DNA from 3 places in the Vibrio sp. A2-1 genome. Region 1 is predicted to be linked to each of the others. Evidence: predicted binding sites of a transcription regulator. Region 1 holds the regulator's gene; each other region holds the start of a gene.
What was found. The regulator CRP, encoded in region 1, controls carbon source genes, mostly activating them, when cyclic AMP is high. The targets are predictions, from matches to a motif close to TGTGANNNNNNTCACA.
Positions count from the first base shown of each region.

Region 2: the regulator CRP is predicted to act here: its motif matches at 2,974-2,989, upstream of malT (HTH-type transcriptional regulator MalT).
Region 3: the regulator CRP is predicted to act here: its motif matches at 2,606-2,621, upstream of recB (exodeoxyribonuclease V subunit beta).

Region 1 is NZ_JAKKCO010000007.1:134,580-141,464, reverse strand. It holds gene L3V33_RS19000 (ABC transporter ATP-binding protein) at 1-934, shown strand, start outside; gene L3V33_RS18995 (TIGR02444 family protein) at 931-1,401, shown strand; gene L3V33_RS18990 (hydrolase) at 1,678-2,670, shown strand; gene L3V33_RS18985 (YheU family protein) at 2,769-2,981, shown strand; gene L3V33_RS18980 (phosphoribulokinase) at 3,059-3,928, shown strand; gene crp (cAMP-activated global transcriptional regulator CRP) at 4,168-4,800, shown strand; gene L3V33_RS18970 (DUF1338 domain-containing protein) at 4,978-5,769, opposite strand; gene astD (succinylglutamate-semialdehyde dehydrogenase) at 6,042-6,885, opposite strand, start outside.
Region 2 is NZ_JAKKCO010000001.1:1,169,875-1,176,759, reverse strand. It holds gene malT (HTH-type transcriptional regulator MalT) at 75-2,783, opposite strand; gene L3V33_RS04900 (glycogen/starch/alpha-glucan phosphorylase) at 3,352-5,805, shown strand; gene malQ (4-alpha-glucanotransferase) at 5,981-6,885, shown strand, end outside.
Region 3 is NZ_JAKKCO010000009.1:137,353-144,237, reverse strand. It holds gene recB (exodeoxyribonuclease V subunit beta) at 1-2,508, opposite strand, end outside; gene recC (exodeoxyribonuclease V subunit gamma) at 2,970-6,446, opposite strand; gene L3V33_RS20630 (TDT family transporter) at 6,574-6,885, opposite strand, start outside.

The DNA.
Region 1 (6,885 bases):
GATTCGCCTTAACCTTGTTCCCGGCAGCCGTATCGGTCTGCTTGGTCGAAACGGTGCGGGTAAGTCGACACTAATCAAGCTGCTTTCAGGCGAACTGAAACAGCAAGGTGGTGAGCTGAGCTATTCGCAAGGCGTTAAGATGGGTTACTTCGCTCAGCATCAATTAGAGACGCTGCATCCAGAAGAAACGCCACTGCAACACATGATGCAGATTGCGCCTAAACACACAGAACAACAACTGCGTGATTATCTAGGCAGCTTTGGCTTCCAAGGTGAAAAAGCACTCGATAAAGTGGCGCCATTTTCGGGTGGCGAAAAAGCGCGTTTGGTATTAGCGCTACTGGTATGGCAAAAGCCGAACCTGTTGCTACTCGATGAACCAACCAACCACTTGGATCTCGACATGCGTCAGGCGTTGACCTTCGCCCTACAGACGTTTGAAGGCGCGATGGTTATCGTATCGCACGACCGTTACCTACTTCGTGCGACTACTGATGATTTATACCTTGTGCACGACCGCCAGGTGGCACCGTTTGATGGTGACCTAAGCGATTACTACAAGTGGCTAACCGAACAGCAGAAAGTTGAGCGCAAAGAAGCACAAGCATTGGCACCAGCAAAAGACGGCGCCAACAGTGCCGCAGCGAAAAAAGAGCAGAAACGTAAAGAAGCAGAGTTCCGTAAACTGACGGCACCACTTCGTAAAAAGCTGACTCAATTTGAAAAGCAGATGGATAAGTTAACGCTATCTCTCGAAGAAGCTGAGCAAGAATTATCCGACACTTCACTGTATGAAGCTGAAAATAAGGCTAAACTGAATAAAGTACTCGCTCTCCAAGCGAGCAGTAAGTCACAGCTAGAAGAAGTTGAAATGGATTGGATGTCCACTCAAGAAGAGCTTGAGCAGATGGAACAGGATATGGATAGCTTATGAGCCCAGAGCACGCCCCAATATCACTAACACTGGAACGACTATGGCAATTTAGCCTTCAGTATTACAGTGTGCGCGGTGTAAAGGATGCGTGCCTAGCTTTGCAAAACCAATTCCACGGCAACGTCAATCTACTGCTGCTTCTCAAATGGCTTGATGAGCAGCAATTGTCTTTTGCCGAAGAAGAGTGGCACAAGGTACAACAGTGCTTAAGCCGCTCTGAAACCCTGCTTCATAGCTATCGAGAGCTGCGTAAGCATCTCAAACCTCAAGTCGTCGATTCCCTCTACCGTGAAGCGCTCCAATTTGAACTGCAGTTAGAGAAGCAACAGCAATCTGATCTCGTCGACTGCATTAATTCTCTTCAGCTTACGGCTAACCAGCAATCACCACTCGCTTTTCAATACTGTCGCTTATTAGGGGCTGAAAACCTCTACGACGCTTTTTCTGAACCAGCACCTCAACCCTAACGCGTTTCCTTTCTCTTATCTTCAATCAAGATCCAAGCTTACCTTGGTAGTATCGCTCTTCGTTTTCACACGGGAGTGGCGCGCATGACTGGTAATATGTTTGAATCTCAATCTCGACAATATTCAACTAGTTACCTACACCTTGTTTTTGTAGCCCGTATCAGTGAAACCCTTGCGCTTATACCGAGAATCAACCAAGCTCAAATAAAAACGTGGGCGTTTCGCTAAAAGCTCAACACTTTATCAAAGCCCATAAAAGAAGCATGGACTGTTTTTATGACAATATTTACCGCAGCCGCTGGTTTATCTAATCCGCACTTACAAACCTTAGTGCCACGATTTATTAGAAAGCAGGCGTTGTTTGACCCTCAATGGCAAACCTTAGAAACACCCGACGGTGACTTTCTCGATCTTGCTTGGAGCGAATCGCCAGAGGGTGACACCCCAAGTAATGAGGCTCGAAGTAACAAGCCGATATTCGTTCTATTCCATGGCTTAGAGGGAAGCTTTGAAAGCCCTTATGCCAACGGACTGATGAATGCCTTTGCTAAAGATGGCTGGCTATCAGTGATGATGCACTTTAGAGGCTGCAGCGGAAAGCCCAATCGCTTAGCTCGCGCTTACCATTCAGGTGAAGTCGAAGATGCACGCTTTTTCCTAAGACATCTACACGCCCAGTTTCCCAATAACCCTAAGGTAGCGGTTGGTATCTCTTTGGGCGGTAACATGCTGGCGAACTATTTGGCAGAGTACGCGGACGACCCATTGCTGTCGGCGGCGACGATTGTCTCTGCACCTTTTGATCTGGCTTGTTGCTCTAGTCGTATTGAGCGAGGTTTCTCTAAGCTCTATAAAAAGTACCTGCTCAACTCTCTCAAATCGAATGCCTTGAAAAAGATTAAGCTGCTGCAAGAAAAGCTCGGTATCACCGCCGAAACCATTAAGAAGATAGACAAGCTGTATGAGTTTGATGAACGGATTACTGCGCCTCTGCACGGGTTCAAGAATGCTCAGGACTACTATGCTCAGTGCTCAGCGCTTCCTAAACTTAATAAGATTAAACTACCGACTCAGATCATCCATGCCAAAGACGATCCGTTTATGACAGACGACGTAATTCCAAAGTTCGTGTTGCCTGACAACATCGACTATCGCCTGTTTCAAAAAGGCGGCCATGTGGGGTTCATTACCGGTAGCACGCTCAAACCAAGGTTTTGGTTAGAAGAAGCATTACCCGCCTACTATGAAAGTATTCAAGATTCGGCATAATGGCCGAGCCTTTTTAAGGACTGAGTGGTAGACGTCACTAGACGCAGTAATCAACACATCAATAAACCTATTTATGAACATAAAAGAGAGAAGTATTTATGATCATCCCATGGCAAGACATTGCGCCAGAAACGCTGGAAAACCTCATTAAAGAATTCGTGCTGCGTGAAGGCACAGACTACGGTGACGTAGAGGTTTCACTGCAAAACAAGATTGATCAAGTGAAACATCAATTAGCCTCAAAGGAAGTCAGCATCGTGTTTTCTGAGCTGCATGAAACCGTTGATATTCAAGTCACAAAACGCTTCTAGGCTGCGCTCATAAAGGAGCCGTGTTATAGTGGTAAACGATTGCTAACAAGTAAGTTACTCAAAAGACAAGGGTTGTCATGTCCGCTAAACATCCAATTATTGCGGTGACGGGTTCATCAGGAGCCGGCACCACCACTACCTCAGAAGCCTTCCGAAAAATGTTCAATATGATGGACGTGAAGGCCGCTTGGGTTGAAGGGGATAGTTTCCATCGCTTCACTCGACCAGAGATGGATGTCGAGATCCGTAAGGCTCGCGAGCAAGGTAAGCACATCAGCTACTTTGGTCCACAAGCCAACGATTTTGGCGCATTAGAAGAGTTCTTCCGTCAATACGGTAATGAAGGCACGGGTAAAGTCCGTAGTTACCTACATACCTTCGATGAAGCCGTGCCTTACAATCAAATGCCGGGCACCTTTACGCCATGGCAAGAGATCCCAGAAAATTCCGATGTGATGTTCTACGAAGGTCTTCATGGTGGCGTGGTAGATGGCGACATCAATGTCTCACAACACGTCGACTTGCTGATCGGCATGGTGCCAATCGTCAACCTTGAGTGGATCCAAAAATTCGTTCGTGACACACGCGATCGTGGCCACTCACGCGAAGCAGTAATGGATTCTATTGTTCGCTCAATGGATGATTACCTTAATTACATCACCCCACAATTTTCGCGTACTCACATCAACTTTCAGCGTGTTCCAACCGTAGATACATCGAATCCACTGAACGCTAAAGGGATTCCAAGTTTAGACGAAAGCTTCGTTGTTATACGTTTGCGTGGCATCAAAAACGTCGATTTCCCCTACCTTCTAGCTATGATAGATGGCTCATTTATGTCACGCCACAACACGCTTGTGGTGCCAGGCGGTAAGATGAGTTTTGCTATGGAGCTCATTGTAAGGCCCATCCTACAACAGCTCATCGAAACCGGAAAAATAGGTTAACAAGACACCATTCTGGTTGATTACTTTTCATACCGTGATCATGTGCACAATTTTGCGTAAAAAATCGTAGCTTGGTCACGATTAAAATCAAGAAATAGTACCTGAAAAAGGATACTATTCTTAAACGAAACACAAGATAGCTTGCAGCGCTCAACGAGTGCTCTTATCCTACAAGTCAATCCAGGCTTAGCTAAAATACGGAAAGCGGCAAGCATACCCTGCAGAGGAAGTAAGATATTATGGTTCTAGGTAAACCCCAAACCGATCCAACATTAGAGTGGTTCCTTTCACACTGTCATATTCATAAGTACCCTTCAAAAAGTACTTTGATTCATGCTGGTGAAAAGGCAGAAACCTTGTACTACATCGTTAAAGGTTCTGTGGCAGTTCTTATCAAAGACGAAGAAGGTAAGGAAATGATTCTTTCTTACCTAAACCAAGGTGACTTCATTGGTGAACTTGGCCTCTTCGAAGAAGACCAAGAGCGTACTGCATGGGTTCGTGCAAAATCTCCTTGTGAAGTAGCTGAAATTTCTTTCAAGAAATTCCGTCAACTTATCCAAGTGAACCCAGATATCCTAATGCGCCTTTCAGCGCAAATGGCAAACCGTCTACAAGTAACTAGCCAAAAGGTTGGTGACTTAGCGTTCCTTGACGTAACAGGTCGTATCGCTCAAACGCTACTTAACCTAGCGAAACAGCCAGATGCAATGACTCACCCTGACGGCATGCAAATCAAGATCACTCGTCAAGAGATTGGCCAGATTGTTGGTTGTTCTCGTGAGACAGTAGGTCGTATCTTGAAGATGCTAGAAGAGCAGAACCTAATTTCTGCACACGGTAAAACTATCGTGGTATACGGCACTCGTTAATCTCGATTAACTGAGCCAAAAATTTAAAAGCCACCAAATGCAAATTTGGTGGCTTTTTTGTTTTATAAAGATCTAGAGAGCAGATGCGAATGGAGCACCTCCCGCGTCCAAGCGCAAACACTCTCAAAGCGAAGCGTACCCGCATCTTTAGGGTAAAGCCCGTGCTCGTATCTTTCTTTAACCGTTGGTGCTCTCAAAGATCTTGTCAGCCGATGCTGCAACAAATCCTGTATAAAGCTCACCATTCGCCATCGCATAACGCTTAGCGAACTCGTAGAAGCCACCAGGAATCACCTCGCTGCCTTCAACAAATGAAACTGGGACTTTGTCTGCCATTGTAGATGATTGCTCTAATAAGACCTCTGGAGAGCCTTTAACCTGACCGCCAGATGCATTGATAGTGAAACCTGAATCACTCAAATAGTCATTCACTGTCTGTACTTCATCGAACTCATTAAGCTGGTTCACACTTACCGTAAAGTGGTTTGCACCGTAACCATGAGCCGCTAACCAAGACGCGTATTCACTCTCTTTTGCTAGAACTTGGAAATCCGCGAAGCTCAGATCCCAAAGGCGACCACCAAACAAGAACTCATGACCTTGAAGCTTGCTTGCGTCCACTTGCTCAACCAACTTAGCAACGATCTGTTGTAAGTCACTTGAACACTCTTCTACCTTCAACTCACTAATGAACACTTTCGGTTGGTTTGGGTCTGGGTGCTCGTAGTGCTTAGCCACTAACTTCTTGCTCTCAAACAAATAGTCGCCACACGCCTTGTAGCCTAATTCAAGGAAAGGCTTGGCCAGTGTTTCAATGCCCAGAGGTGCAACATTGAAAGTACGCAGTGCAATATGATCATTAATCAGGGCTTCGTCTTCTTTCAACAGATGATGAACTTTCTCAGCCGATGGGCAAAGCCTGTGAATGTAATCGTCCCATAGTGATTTAAAGAGTAGATCGGGCGTCATGGTGACTCCTTGTCAGAGGTTCTAGCAAGCTAGTAATTTGGATTAGAGAGGGAGAGGCTGGACACAAAGTCAGCAGCCATCAGCCTGTGACATACTTGTTCTATTATTATCTACCGCCCAATCTAGGTGTCGGACGTGATGGAAAAAGGAAGCGATAACACCGCTTCCTCATTACACAATTAACCAATGAATCTGTTATTCATGAGCCTAGAGCTCATAAGTTTATGATTTATAAACTTTTGACTCATGAATTTATAGCTTAAGCGCTAAAACTACAGCTCAATACCTGGGCTAAACGTAGCTGGCAGTTGAGTTTCACCACCTTCCATTGACGCCATTGGGTAAGCACAGTAGTCCGCCGCGTAGTAAGCACTTGGGCGTAGGTTGCCTGAAGCACCCGGGCCACCAAATGGTGCATCACCACTTGCGCCTGTTAGCTGGCGGTTACGGTTAACAATACCCGCACGGATATGGTCAACGAAGTATTCCCACTCTGAATCGTCTGTTGATACTAAACCGGCAGACAAACCAAAGCGCGTGTCATTAGCCAATTCAACGGCTTGCTCTAACGATTGGTAACGAACCACTTGCAACAATGGGCCGAAGTACTCTTCATCTGGCAACTCAGCAATGTTGGTTGCATCGATTATACCCGGAGAAACAAACGCCGCTTCGCCCGCTTTTGCTTCGACTAGGCTTACACCACCTAGTGATTGCAGATTAGCTTGTGCGTTCAGAATGAACTTAGCGGCCGTTTCAGAGATTTGTGGTCCCATGAAGGGTGCAGGTTCAGCGAATGGCTGATCAACACGAATTTTCAAGGTAGCCGCAACAAGCTTATCAAGCAGTTGATCGCCCTTCTCGCCAACAGGTACATACAAGCGACGTGCACATGTACAACGTTGGCCTGCACTGATGAAGGCCGACTGGATAATGGTATAAACCGTCGCGTCAGCATCACCAAATTGGTCAGTGATCACCATAGGGTTGTTGCCGCCCATCTCTAGCGCTAACATCTTGCCCGGTTGACCTGCGAATTGACGGTGAAGGATATGACCAGTATTGGCACTGCCCGTGAATAGCACGCCATCAAGACCTTTAGCATCCGCCAGTGCG
Region 2 (6,885 bases), on a different contig from region 1:
ACTTCAGATGAAAAAAAAGCCAGCCACCATTGGTGACTAGCTTAAGCTTTTCTCGAATCAATCTCGATTCCGTTTTAGTACCCCATCAACTGCAGCAAGTTCTCCGCCGTGCTGATTGCTTCTTTACGGTTAGCAATGTTGAGCTTTTGATAAAGGTTACGGATGTGCGTTTTGATCGTGGTCCCCGCTACATCGAGCTCTTGAGCGATTTGCTCATTACTGAACCCAGAATAGATTAAGCCAAGTACTTGCCATTCACGCTGGGTGAGTGGGCTAGTGCGCACAAGCTCAGGAATATTCGGGTGATTAACCAAGTTCTCAACAAAGTCTTCATCGAAGTGAACCGAGCGGCTGCGTTGGGTGGTTGAGATATCTTTCATGATCTGTTGAGCGCGATGGCGTTCTAAGTCACCTAAGCCTGGCTTGTTGCTCAATTTATCCAAGATATGCCCGATAGTTCCACCGTCGACTAAGAAGTTACCAACCATACCGGTTTGGTTGGTCATATGAAGCGCTTCTTCAAGTAGCACGCGTGCGCTGTCTTCATCGTTAATTTGTGTACGCAACACCGCTTCAACGATCAAGTTTCGGTTGGTGTCGGTAATCAGATGTGAACGCTGCGCTTCACTCTTAAGGAAAGTCAGCGCTTCTTCCGCATCTTCATACTGCTCAAGGATGATGTGAGAACGTACGATGTTTCGCCATTGAAGTTGGCAGAAGTGGTTACTTGCCGATTCAGGTCGAACCGCCACGCTTAGCCAATCACGGATTGCCTCTTTATTGCCTTTTACTTGCCAGAAAAGAATCAAAGACAAAGAAGCATTTGCCGTCCAGTCCACGTGGTAAGTTGATTGACGTAGCAGGTGTTGAATTTGGTCGATAAACTTCGACGCTTTATCAATCTCGCCGCGGCTCAATGAAATTCGAGCCAGCATAGAATAGCTGTGCAGGTGTTTACTCGGAGAGTGGTGACCAAGGATATCTAAGCCTTTGTAGCAACATTCTTCCGCTTCATCTAGTCGGTTCCAACACCAGAAGATCTGAGCGCGAACACGCAGCAAAAATTCATGTAGAGGAACGTATTGAAGCTGATGCTCTTCGATCAATTTGAATGCGCTGTCTTGTAGCTCAAATGCAGCTTGAACATAACCTTGAGCAATCAAGATTTCGCTTTGCTGCAGAATTGCCCATAGAGCCTGATGGTAAACCTGATACTGACGTGCCAGTTTTTCTGTTTGTTGCATCATCGGTAGCGCACGGCTTAGGTTACCCATTACGTGATTCACTTCGCCCACAACCGAGGTTGCGACAATGCGGCTACGATAAACGGTGGTGTTCAACTGGCTCAACGAAAGCTCAGCCAACTCCAATGCTTTCTCAGGCTCATTGCTGTTGATGGCAACTTGGGCACGCAAGGCATTGTATTGGCCTTGTTGCTGAGTATCGAGTTCAATGTTTCGAGCTTGATATTGAGTCTCAGCCTCTTCCAACAAAGTACCCACTTGATCATAACGGTGCTGACTTTGTGCCAGCCAAGCGCGCAGCATTGATAGCTTCGGCTCACTGTATAGTTGATCCGTAGTCAGTTGCTTGATCGCCATCTCTAATGATGAAAGCTCACCTTGGTTGAACATCGGCCAACCGTGTTCAGTCAGGATTTGGATGATCAGATCTGGATCTTCAGCACGTTGCGCATGTCGCAGTGCTTGATGAGGCGTTTTCTGTTTGATCCACGCTTTCGCGGCACTTCGGTGCAACTCGGCTTCTTGTTGCGGAATTCGAGCTTGGCGCTCATGGGCAAGAAATTCACCGAATAGATTGTGGAATCGGTACCAGTTTTTCTCGCCTTCAAGCGGGTAGATGAATAAGCCAAATCGGTTGAGTGATTCGATCATACCCAGTGCGTCTTCACGCTGTGTAAGCGCGCAGACTAATTCGTCATTGAAATGATCAAGTACTGAACACTGCATCAAGAACTGTCGGGTTTCTTTATCCAGTAGATCGAATACTTCTTCAACCAAGTAATCCCAAAGGTGGGCATGGTTAAAGTGAGAGAACGATTCTGCCGATTGCGCCAGCGTGCGTTTTTGATGTTGAGCTTGAAGGGCAATAAGCTGTAACGCCGAAGGCCACCCCTCAACATAAGTACAGATACTACCAGCGGTGGTGTCATCTACGCCATCGGCGACACGTTGATTGAAGAAGCGCGTCGTCTCTTCAGTATCAAAAGCCAGCGAATCGTTGCCAATCTCAATCATCAGATCACGAACACGAAGGTTTGCAGTGCCAAGTGGTGGAGTGCCACGGCTAGTTACAACAAGCGTTAGGTTGTCGGGCATGTGCTTGAGGAAGAAGCGCATTGCTTCGTGGATGTCGTCATTGTTGACCAAGTGATAGTCATCCAACACAAGGAAACATTCGTGATGGAATTCAGACATCTCAGCAAACACTTCACTTAACAAAGAATGCAAAGATGAAAATTGTCGCTTTTCTGCCAGCTTTTGGGCGCTAGGGCAGGCATTTTGAGTCGCTTTATTGAGTGATTGCATTAGGTAGTTGATAAAGCGAAAGGCATCGTTGTCACTGTCATCAATGCTGTACCAACCCACATTGGGCTTATCTACCAGCCATTGAGCTGCCATTGTGGTTTTGCCGTACCCCGCTGGAGAGCGGAATAATACAAGCTTATAGCAATCTGCGTGTTGGAGCAGATCGAGAACCCTAGGTCGTAGGATTGCATTATGTAAGCGGCCGGGACGAGTCAGTTTCGAAGGGATCCACATGTCGAAGTTTTTCACCTATTCCGTGGCTTATGTTCTGGATTACCTCAATCTATCGTTGAGTGTAATCGAATGACATCAGCCTAATTACTTAAGTCTTCAATCATATTACGTGAAGCAAAACGGCACCGACTATGATCCTCCTCAGAAACCTTGCACTCCTGCATGTTTTTAGGCTTCTACGCCCTTTATTTGAGACTTTGCTCACATAGCGGGTTGGTTTGTGAATGTGACTTCCTTCATCCCAACACGTAAATCTATGCAAAAGATGAGAGGAAGAAATTATTTTCGTGATCTGAATATCAAATTTGATAATGACTTTAATCCGGTTAAATAGAAGTCACATCAATTGAAGGTAAGTTATCGAACGGGAGCTTGTGATCTTAGTCACTCCAAGTTTTTGTTCGAAGTCAGAACATGAGAGTCAGATCACTAACCCTATGTCGGTACGCCCCCTACGCCCTCCCATCTACTCCTAGTTTGTCGCGTTAGCGGGAGGATGTTTAGTTAATGGTGACCATGCACGATATGTGACAGATGAATTAGAACTATTAAAAGCGAGATTTCTGAAATGAAACCAACTCAGCAAAAAACTTTCGATAAAGTGTCGTTCCAAGAAAGCGTTAAGAAGCATTTATCTGCAACCTACGCAACAACGATTGAAAACGCAGATAGCCGCGCATGGTACCTAGCAATGGGGCGTGCGCTAGCAGAATTGACAACATTTGATCTGTTAGAAACTGAAAATGACGAAAAAATTAAGAACGCGAAGAGCGTTAACTACCTTTCACTAGAGTTTTTGATTGGTCGTTTAACAGGTAATAACCTGATCAGCATGGGTCTGTATGAGCAAATCACTCATGCAATGGAAGAGCTAGGTCAAAACTTAACTGACCTTCTAGAAGAAGAACGTGACCCATCACTAGGTAACGGTGGCCTTGGTCGTCTTGCTGCTTGTTTCATGGATTCTTGTGCCGCTCAAGAATACCCAACAGTAGGTTACGGTCTTCACTACGAATACGGTCTATTCAAACAGTCTTTCCAAGACGGTCGTCAACAAGAAGCACCAGACGCGTGGCGTGGTGTTGAAGGTTACCCATGGGAAGTAGCTCGTCCAGAACTAGCACAACACATTGGTTTTTACGGTCATGTAGAAGTTGAATATATCGACGGTAAAGAAGTTCGTACTTGGGTTCCGGGTATGGAAGTGAAAGCAATGCCTTGGGATCTACCTATCGTAGGTTACGAGTCAAACACAGTTTACCCATTGCGTCTTTGGGAATGTCAGGCAATCGCACCATTCTCATTAGCAAGCTTTAACAACGGTGACTACTTCGAAGCGCAACACTCGCTAATCGATGCAGGCAACATCACTAAAGTACTTTACCCGAACGACAACCACGAGAAAGGTAAGACACTGCGTCTAATGCAGCAGTACTTCCACTCAGCAGCGTCTGTTCGCGATATTCTACGTCGTCACGAAGCAGCAGGTTTCTCTCTAGAAGATCTGCCTAAGCAAGAAACGATTCAACTGAACGATACGCATCCAACGATCGCTATCCCTGAATTGATGCGCATCCTGATCGATGAGAAAGGTTTAACTTGGGACCAAGCTTGGGAAATCAGTGCTCATACGTTCGCATACACGAACCACACACTACTTCCAGAAGCATTAGAGACTTGGTCTGAATCTTTGATCAACCGTCTTCTTCCACGTCACATGGAAATCATTTTTGAAATCAACCACCGCTTCATGCAAGAAGTTCGCAAGATGTGGCCTGGTGACGGTGAGAAGCAAGCGAAGCTTTCTATCATCCAAGAAGGTTTCCACCGCATGGTTCGCATGGCAAACCTATGTGTGATTGGCTCTTACAAAGTAAACGGTGTAGCTGCGCTTCACTCTCAACTGGTTAAGAAAGACTTGTTCCCTGAGTTCAACGAAATTTTCCCTGGCAAACTGACTAACGTAACGAATGGCATCACGCCACGTCGTTGGTTGAAGTTCTGTAACCCAGGGCTATCTACGCTAATTACTGGCAAGATAGGCACTGAGTGGCCAGCAAAACTTGAGCAGCTAGAAGGCATCGCTAAGTTTGCAACAGACGCGAAATTCCAAAAAGAATTCATGGCTGTTAAGAAAGAAAACAAACAGCGCCTTGCTGATTGGGTTCAAGAGAACATGGGTATCGAGCTAGATACTAACGCTATCTTCGACGTGCAAATCAAGCGTCTTCACGAATACAAGCGTCAGCACCTAGATTTGCTACACATTCTATCTCTGTACCACCGTATTCTTAACGAACCTGGTTTCGAGTGTGAGCCACGCGTATGTTTCTTCGCAGCGAAAGCAGCACCGGGTTACCACCTAGCGAAAGAGATCATCTTCGCGGTTAACAAGATTGCAGAGAAGATCAACAACGACCCTCGCATTGGCAACAAGCTGAAAGTGGTATTCATCCCTGACTACCGTGTAAGCATGGCTGAAATCATTATTCCTGCGGCAGACGTTTCTCAGCAAATCTCACTGGCTGGTAAAGAAGCATCGGGTACGGGCAACATGAAGATGGCGCTAAACGGCGCGCTAACTATCGGTACGATGGATGGTGCAAACGTTGAGATTCGTGAAGAAGTTGGCGATGAAAACATCTACATCTTTGGCCTAGACGTTGATGGTGTAGTGGCATTGCAAGCTCAGGGTTACAACCCATACGATTACTACAACGCAGACCCACTGCTGAAAGCATCTCTAGACCTACTGACTGGCGATGAGTTCTCTCCAGGTCAACCAGGCCTTCTACGTGCAACGTTTGATAGCCTACTAGACGGTGGCGACCCGTACCTATGTCTTGCTGACTTCGCATCTTATGTGAAAGCACATGAAGACATGGGCAAGCAGTACAAAGACCAAGCAGGTTGGGCTAAGAAAGCGATTCTTAACACAGCATTGGTTGGTAAGTTCACATCAGACCGCTCTATTCGCGATTACGTGAACAACATTTGGAAACTTGAAGCGGTTAACCGTTAATACTTCCAAAGTAGCCAAGGCAGTTTCTGCCTTGGCTCAATTAGCTTGTGGGCAAATAGATGGCTTAAAAAGATAGCGATGCTTACAAACTGATTGTCACAAGCTAATTGATTAGTAACAAATTAAATAACAACCCTACAAAATTGAAAGCGTCAGAACGTTTTCGGAGAGAGCGATGAAAGAACAGACCGTATTAAAACAAGTCGCAGAAATGGCAAATATTGCCGACAGTTACGTTAGTGCGTGGGGCGATGAAGCACAAGTATCAGAAGAGACGATTACGTCTCTATTGGCTTCATTGGGCTACGATACAAGCAGCGATGATGCACTGCTTAAATCTGCAGAAAGAAAACACAAAAAAGATGTACTAGACCCAGTTCTTGTCTTGCGTGACGGTGAGCCAGTAGAAGTGGCGCTTAATCTAGGTGTTAGTGCTCGTGAAAGTGAGTTCAGCTGGCGTTTAGAAACCGAGCAAGGAGAGGTACTTGAAGGCTATCTTCAATCTCAAGTCGTTCGTGACGAGCGTGCCGAGGGTGGCCCTTTAGTGTTTGCATTGCCAAGTGATTTGGCATGGGGTTACCACAAGCTGATTGTGAGCCGTAAGCGCCGTAAGAAGCCTTACGAGATGACATTGATCATTACGCCAAAAGCGTGTTTCAAGCAGTCACCAATCGAGCAAGGCAAAAAGCTTTGGGGACCAAGTGTTCAACTGTACACACTAAGAACTCAGCACAACTGGGGTATTGGTGATTTTGGTGACCTTAAACAGCTTGTTGCTGATATCGCTTCTCGCGGTGGTGATTTTGTTGGTCTAAACCCAATTCACTCATTATTCCCAGCGAACCCAGAAGGCGCGAGCCCATACAGCCCGTCGTCACGTCGTTGGTTGAACATCTTATACATTGATGTGAGCTCAGTACCTGAATTCGCATTAAGTGCTGAAGCACAACAAACGGTAGGCAGCGCTGAATTCCAACAGCGCCTACAGAAAGCTCGTGAAGCACACTGGGTGAATTACACTGAAGTGTCCGAGCTTAAGATGAGCATCTTGCCTCTGTTATTCGCAGAATTTAAGACTCG
Region 3 (6,885 bases), on a different contig from region 1:
GCCAATGAAACAACCGTATACAGCACGAGTAAGTGCTACGTAAATTAAACGTAAGTCTTCCGCCAATCGTTCTTTATCAGCTTGTGCTAAGGCACTGTCGCTACCGGTAATATCAAGCACTGTGGTATCTGACTCGTGATCGTAGAACTTGCCTTCACTCGCTTCACGGTAACTCGCGACAAACGGCAAAAATACGAGGTCATACTCCAAGCCTTTCGACTTATGAATGGTAACGATTTGAACCAAGTTTCTCTCTGATTCAAGGCGTTGAATGTCGTCATCACTACCGCCTAAACCATTTTGTGCATCTGATATCGCTTCTGCCAACCAACGCAACAAGCCATAGTCACTGTCGAGCTCTTGTCTTGCTTGTTGCAACAATTCGCCAATGTGCATCAAATCAGTGAGTGAGCGCTCACCATTTTCTTCTTCCAGTAAACGTTCCGCGAGATGTCGTTTACTGATCACGCTGCGAAGCATTGGTAGCACGCCACGTTGCAACCACAACTTACGATATTCTCGAAATTCGTTAACGACATTTTCCCAAACCACTTCATCGTTGTTGAGTTCATCCAATGAGGCGGCATCCAGAGCAAACAACTCCGACGCTAAACTCGCACGCAATGCACGGTCATTTTCTGGCGTCAGCACCGCTTGCAGTAAGCGTTGAATATCTTGCGCGACCAAACTGGTGAACACGCTATCTCGGTTAGATAAGTACACGCTCGCAATGCCTTGCTCAGACAGCGCATTCTTAATCAGACGACCTTCACTACCGGTTCGAACCAAGACAGCAATATCACCCGCATTCACGGCATGTTGTTTTTTGCCGTTATCAAAATAGGCTTGTTCGTTTTGAGAAGCCGTCAGAATAGTTTGAACTTGACTCGCCGTCGCCTCGGCCATGGCTTTGTGATATTCGCCTTTTGGTAAGGGCTTATCTTCAGCATCTTGCAGCCAAAAGGTAAGTGCGTGCTGAGTTTCTCCGTTCATTACCCATTGGCGTTTATCAGCCGATGGGCTGGCTGCGACAGGCAAAAATGGAATGTCTTGGTCGTAGATAAACGGGCTATCCGAATTCATAAACACTTGGTTTACCGCGCTGACCATATCAGCACTCGAACGCCAGTTAGTCCCTAAAGTGTAGTGAGCACTAACTTGGTTTCTCGCCTTGATATAGGTAAAGATATCCGCGCCACGGAAGCCATAAATAGCCTGCTTCGGGTCACCGATCATAAACAGACCACACTGCGGGTTATCGAGATAAATTCGGCTGAAAATACTGTACTGCAGCGGATCGGTATCTTGGAATTCATCGATCATCGCCACTGGGTATAAGGTACGAATTCTTTCCACCAGCAGTGATTGCTCATCCACATCAATCGATGCAGATAACTGAGTCAGCAAGTCATCAAACGATAGCCACTGTTTCTGCTGTTTAGCCTTGGCTAACATGGTTCGACAATGAGTAATCGCATGTGCCAACAATGGGGCTTTCAGATCTGCTGGAGAATTTAAGAAGTCCTCAATCGCTTCGAAAACTGCGTGCTGAGGTGCAGTACCTTTCGGCGTTTTTTCAATTAGAGTGGCTTGTGAGAACTTCTCTAGTTTATCTGGAAACTGGTAATCATGAGTGTCGCTCTGCGCCCATGCTGTGACGGCTTCTAACCAAGTAGGCAGAGACTTCTTGGTGTAGCTGCGTTTGTTCACATCTGAACCTGAAATCAAAGCCAAAAAGTCCGCTTCGGATTCGCACCACAACGTCTTAAGTTGCTTCACTTTATCTAGGTTTTGGTTGTGTAGCGTTTGTAAGTCGCCCGACATCGCATCTACGGTCAACTTCAGCGGAGATCCTGTCAGGTAGCGATTTACGTCAGCCAATAACGAAGCGGGAGAGCCCCAAATATTTCGCACTTCACCAGCCAGTTGAATTGGCAGCGGGTAGAACTGCTTACGCCAATAGTCGGCAACCACTTGTGCTTTCAGATGGCTTTCATCGGTCACAAATTCATTATCAAAACGGCTTCCAGACTCGAAGGCATTCTGAGTCAACATTCTCTGACAGAAACCGTGAATGGTGTAAACCGCAGCCTCATCCATTTGCCTTTCAGCATTGAGCAGAGTTTTCGCAGCGCCAGCATGATCATCGATAGCTTGTAATAAAGGAGCAATCACTGGGTCGTCACTTTGTCCACGAGCAAACGCAATACGTGCATCATGGATTCGAGCGCGGATACGATCGCGTAGCTCTGCCGTTGCGGCTTCAGTAAAGGTCACCACCAGAATTTGGTCTACAGTAAGCTCCTCATGGTGTCGAGTAGCTTCAGTCAGATCACCTTGCGGCGCAGCGGTACCGTGCCCAAGCAGTAGGCGCAAATACAAGCCAGCGATGGTAAATGTTTTACCCGTACCCGCTGATGCTTCAATTAAACGCGCGCCATGAAGTGGAAACGTCATGGTATCAAGTGTTTGTGGAACGATTACCTGAGCACTGCTTGTGGTCGTCATGCCTTACTGCCTTCTGATAAATTAGTCTGTTACAAATGTGACCTAGCGTAGAAAACGTCATGCAATTTACGTCCTACGCCAATTTGTTAATAGTTAGTGCGATCTCTCTCACGGATCAATTCAGATCGCCTCGCTACTATGCGCCCACGAGTTCAGGAGCGCCTACGAGTTTTATACTCATGCGTTACTTTGAACCACTGAATAATGGTCCCTCTGACCTGTGGCCGTACAGCGAACGCCCTACACTAATAATGATTTACTGGCGGCCACTTTATTTCCTGTACCCTGACTTTCCGCAAATCACTATCTATCGCTTTTACTAAGCTTATACCTCGATTACCTCTAACCTTTTGATAAGCCCTGCACTCCAAATTTACATCTAACTCTTTATTTTCCATGTCTTTATTCAAACGCATCTCTTTGACGTTAGTATCGTTGGCGATCTTGCTGATCACTGCTGATTATTCCTGATCTTCAAGATCGGCAGCGGCAAGTCTTGCGGCCTGTAACACAAGCGTTGAATACATACGCGACTCAGCAGCCAGTTCATCATCCCACTTAGGCCAAATTCGTGAGATATAGGTGTCTCTGCCCTCGCCCGTAAAGGCGAAGCTGTCATTAAAAGTATCGGCCATTTTCTTAAGTGACTTTTCTTCGTCATCGACCCATTTACCACGGCTAAAGCCAGCCTCAACGCCAGCCAATGCGGTTTTCGGGAAGTAAGGCAGTGGTGCTGTCATGCCTTGATAAAACAGTCGTACTAACTCAGCCAGCAAACTCTTCGCCTGAAGCGCATCGCCGATAGGTTGTAGCGTTTGGTGAACCACGCCTTCTTTTCTGTCGTAGCCAATAATATGGGTCGTTTTTCCGTGTCCCATCACTGCACAACATAGATGATCAATCCACGCTGCCAAATAATCTTGAGAGCGTATTTTACCGCTACGGAAACGAACTAGACCCGATTGATAGTTTTGAGTTAACCAACCCATCAAACGAACAGGTTTGCCTTCGCCTAACACATCAAATTCGATATTCACTTCGAGATCTTGCTGCGGTGATCCGCTCACAAATCGAATTTCTTTGGCTAAGTCTTCCGCTTGAACACGGTTGGTTTCAAATTCGATATCACCAAAGGCTCCGACCGGTAATCGACCCTGTGCTTTTTGCTCAGAGACAAACAGGCGCACCGCTTCATCTGCACCTTCAGGATGGTCCAGCAACACTTGCAGCAGCGCATCTTTAAGCTGGAAGCTCTCTAGTCCATTGAGTACGAACGGCTCATCGTCTTCCATCACAGGAAGTGGCGGTTCAAACACCACTTTTAGACGGCGATTAAAGAAGTACTGCACTGGCAAACGCCAAAAACGCTGTAACTCAACCAGATCCAATTCCAACGGGTACGTTGCACCCAACAAATAGTCATCCAAGGCACGATTGAATTCACCACTACGTTCACCGAAACGGTTAGCCGCAGGAAGCCATTCTTTGGCGTAACTCAGCACATGGTTTGCGTCACCTTGAGTAAAGGCTGCAGGGCTAAATGGTGTCATGGTGTGTTCAAAGCTGATCGCTTGAGTCAGGTTGATGCCTGAATCATCACTTGGTAAGGCTTGGTCTTCACTTAAGCAGTAGTTCTGCTGGCAGTATTCAATCAATTCAGAAACCAGCACCGACGGCACTCGCTCAGTATTATCTTGAATCGAACGGCCGACATAGCTGATGTACAAGCATTCTTGAGCTGACAGCATCGCCTCTAAGAATAGATAGCGGTCATCATCACGGCGAGAACGATCCCCCGGTCGTGTGCGTCCGTTCATCAAGTCAAAACCTTCTGGCGGCATTGAACGAGGGTAAACACCATCGTTCATTCCCAATAGACAAACGGTTTTGAAAGGAATGGAGCGCATCGGCATCAGGGTACAAAAGTTAACTTGGCCAGCTAAGAAACGTTGGCTAATACGCACGCCAGATAACTTATTATTGAGGTACTGGTAGATAATGCTTGGCGACAACTCTTGTTCATACAAGGCATCATCAAGCTGTTCATTCAGTTGCGAAAGTGCATCGCGAATCGATTTGAGCACCACCTCACCTTCCAGCTCAACCGCAAAGAAATCATCAATCATTTGCAGCAAGGTTTCACGCCAATTATCGATAGATTGTGTTTCAGTTAAGCGTTGACGGTAATGGGCAATACGATCGATAAAGTGCGCTAACTTACCGGCAAGTTCGGCGTTAATGCCTTGAACTTCGTTATAAGCAGCAATCGGAGAATGCTCGGTCTCAAACAAACCAGCAGAATCAGACATCGCATAGCCTAAGAGCATGCGCTGAATACCGAATAGCCAAGTGTTTTGCTCGGTCGCAGGTAGATCAAATTCTGTCGCCGTTGAAGCGTCAACACCCCAACGAATGCCCGCTTCTTCAACCCATTGCTTGGCTTGCTCGAATTGAAATTCATCAATACCAAATCGCGCCATCATCGCAGGGATTTCTAACAGCTCTAGCAACTCAGACGCTAGACAACGCGTATTCGGTAGCGCGACCAACTGCATGAAGGCGGTCAGAATTGGGCTTTCTTGGTCTGCGGTTCTATCAGAGATCGAGTAAGGGATATAACGCTCACCTGGAGCATTACCAAATACCGCCTGAATCGCTGGGCTATAAGCATTAATGTCAGACACCATCACGATGATATCGCGTGGTTTCAGGGTCGGGTCGGCATCAAACATCGCCAACAGCTGATCATGAAGAACTTCGACCTCGCGCATTGGGCTGTGACACGCATGTACGGTCAGCGAGCGATCGCCAAGCTCAACCACCTGTTTATGGTTACTAGAATCTAGGATGTGGTCGTCTTGATGCTCTTCTAACTGGAGAATGTCGGCTTGCAGTTGATGAAGCAGGTTATCCCTCTCAACATCAATAAAGAACTCATGTTCTTCGCTATCTGATTGAGATAATAAAAACAGGTTATCTCTGCCCAATTTCCCCATAGACGCAAGCAAGCTATTACCCACGGCTTGGCTGGTGTGCAGTTCATCTTCAACGTTGGCTTCAATGCCATCTTTCAATGGTGACACTTCACCCTCTAGCTGAGGTAAACCATCAACCAGAGCAAACTGTTTACGGCGCTGCGCTTCGACTCTTGCCAAATATTTACGGTCGCGAATATCGCCCCAGTAATGTTGGCAAGGGTTGGTAAACATCAAGTGCACATCAATCTGCTCACCGAGAGCTTTCAGCGCATCCATATAACGAGGTGGCAACGAAGAAATACCAAACACGAACAAGCGTTTAGGTAGGTGCTGCAGTTGACCTTGTTGATTTGCTAGCGCTTCAATGAAGTCGTGATACAAGTTGCCACGGTGATATTTTGATTGGCCTTGAGACAGGATCTGGTCATAAAGTGCTTGCCACAAAATCGGCTGCCAAGGATGCTCTTGCTGCCCTTCATCATCGACCAATTCAGCAACGGGTTCTCCTGCTTCCCACATCGCCATCCATTCAGGTCTATACACCAAGTATCCATCGAAGATATCGGCAATTTTCTCTGCTAATTGATACAACTTAGAATCATCTTCGTCATTTTCAAGATAGCGTTGCAGGGGTAAGAAATCAGGGTGGTCAAGCTTAGCGGGTAGCAAACTCATTAGCTTCCACGTCATCGCGTCTTTGTTAAAGGCACTGCGTTTAGGCACATCAGGAAGCACTTGGGTAAACATATCCCAAATGAAGGTTGCTGGAAGAGGAAAGTCTATATTTGCTGCTACACCAAACTCTTTGGCGAGTTCCATCTTAAGCCATTGAGACATACCTGGGCTCTGAACCAAGATCTGCTCTTTTTCGAAAGGATTGGCTAAAGGGTCACTTTTGATTAAGTGAACGAGAAGGATTTTTAAAGTATCGACTTTATTGGAATGGTAAACAGTAAACAAAGTGCACTCACGCTAATCTTGCCACAATATAAAGCCAGATTAGCATAAGTGCCGAGTTTGGATTAGGAATATAAGCTTATGAAATACTGAAAACTTAAGGTCCGTTTATCTTTTGAACTATTGCTTCTTACAATCTACTGCCTACTGCGCTTAGTACACGATGAGGTTTGTAATTCATGTAATAACGAACCGCCACATAACCCACGACAAACGTTGCCACAATCAATTCTAGATACGCTAGGTTGAAGACTTGATCCACATAGTGAGTTTCCACACCAACAGTTTGCATCCAAGCCGCCAATTTGAATAACGCCGTTGCACCAATCACGATTGGGAAGGTAAACGCCGCATAACCTGGGCTAAATGGCAGACGAAGTAGTTTGAAAAACGCAATGTAGATAATAAAGGTCATTAACACTGCAATGCCAAAGAGTAACCC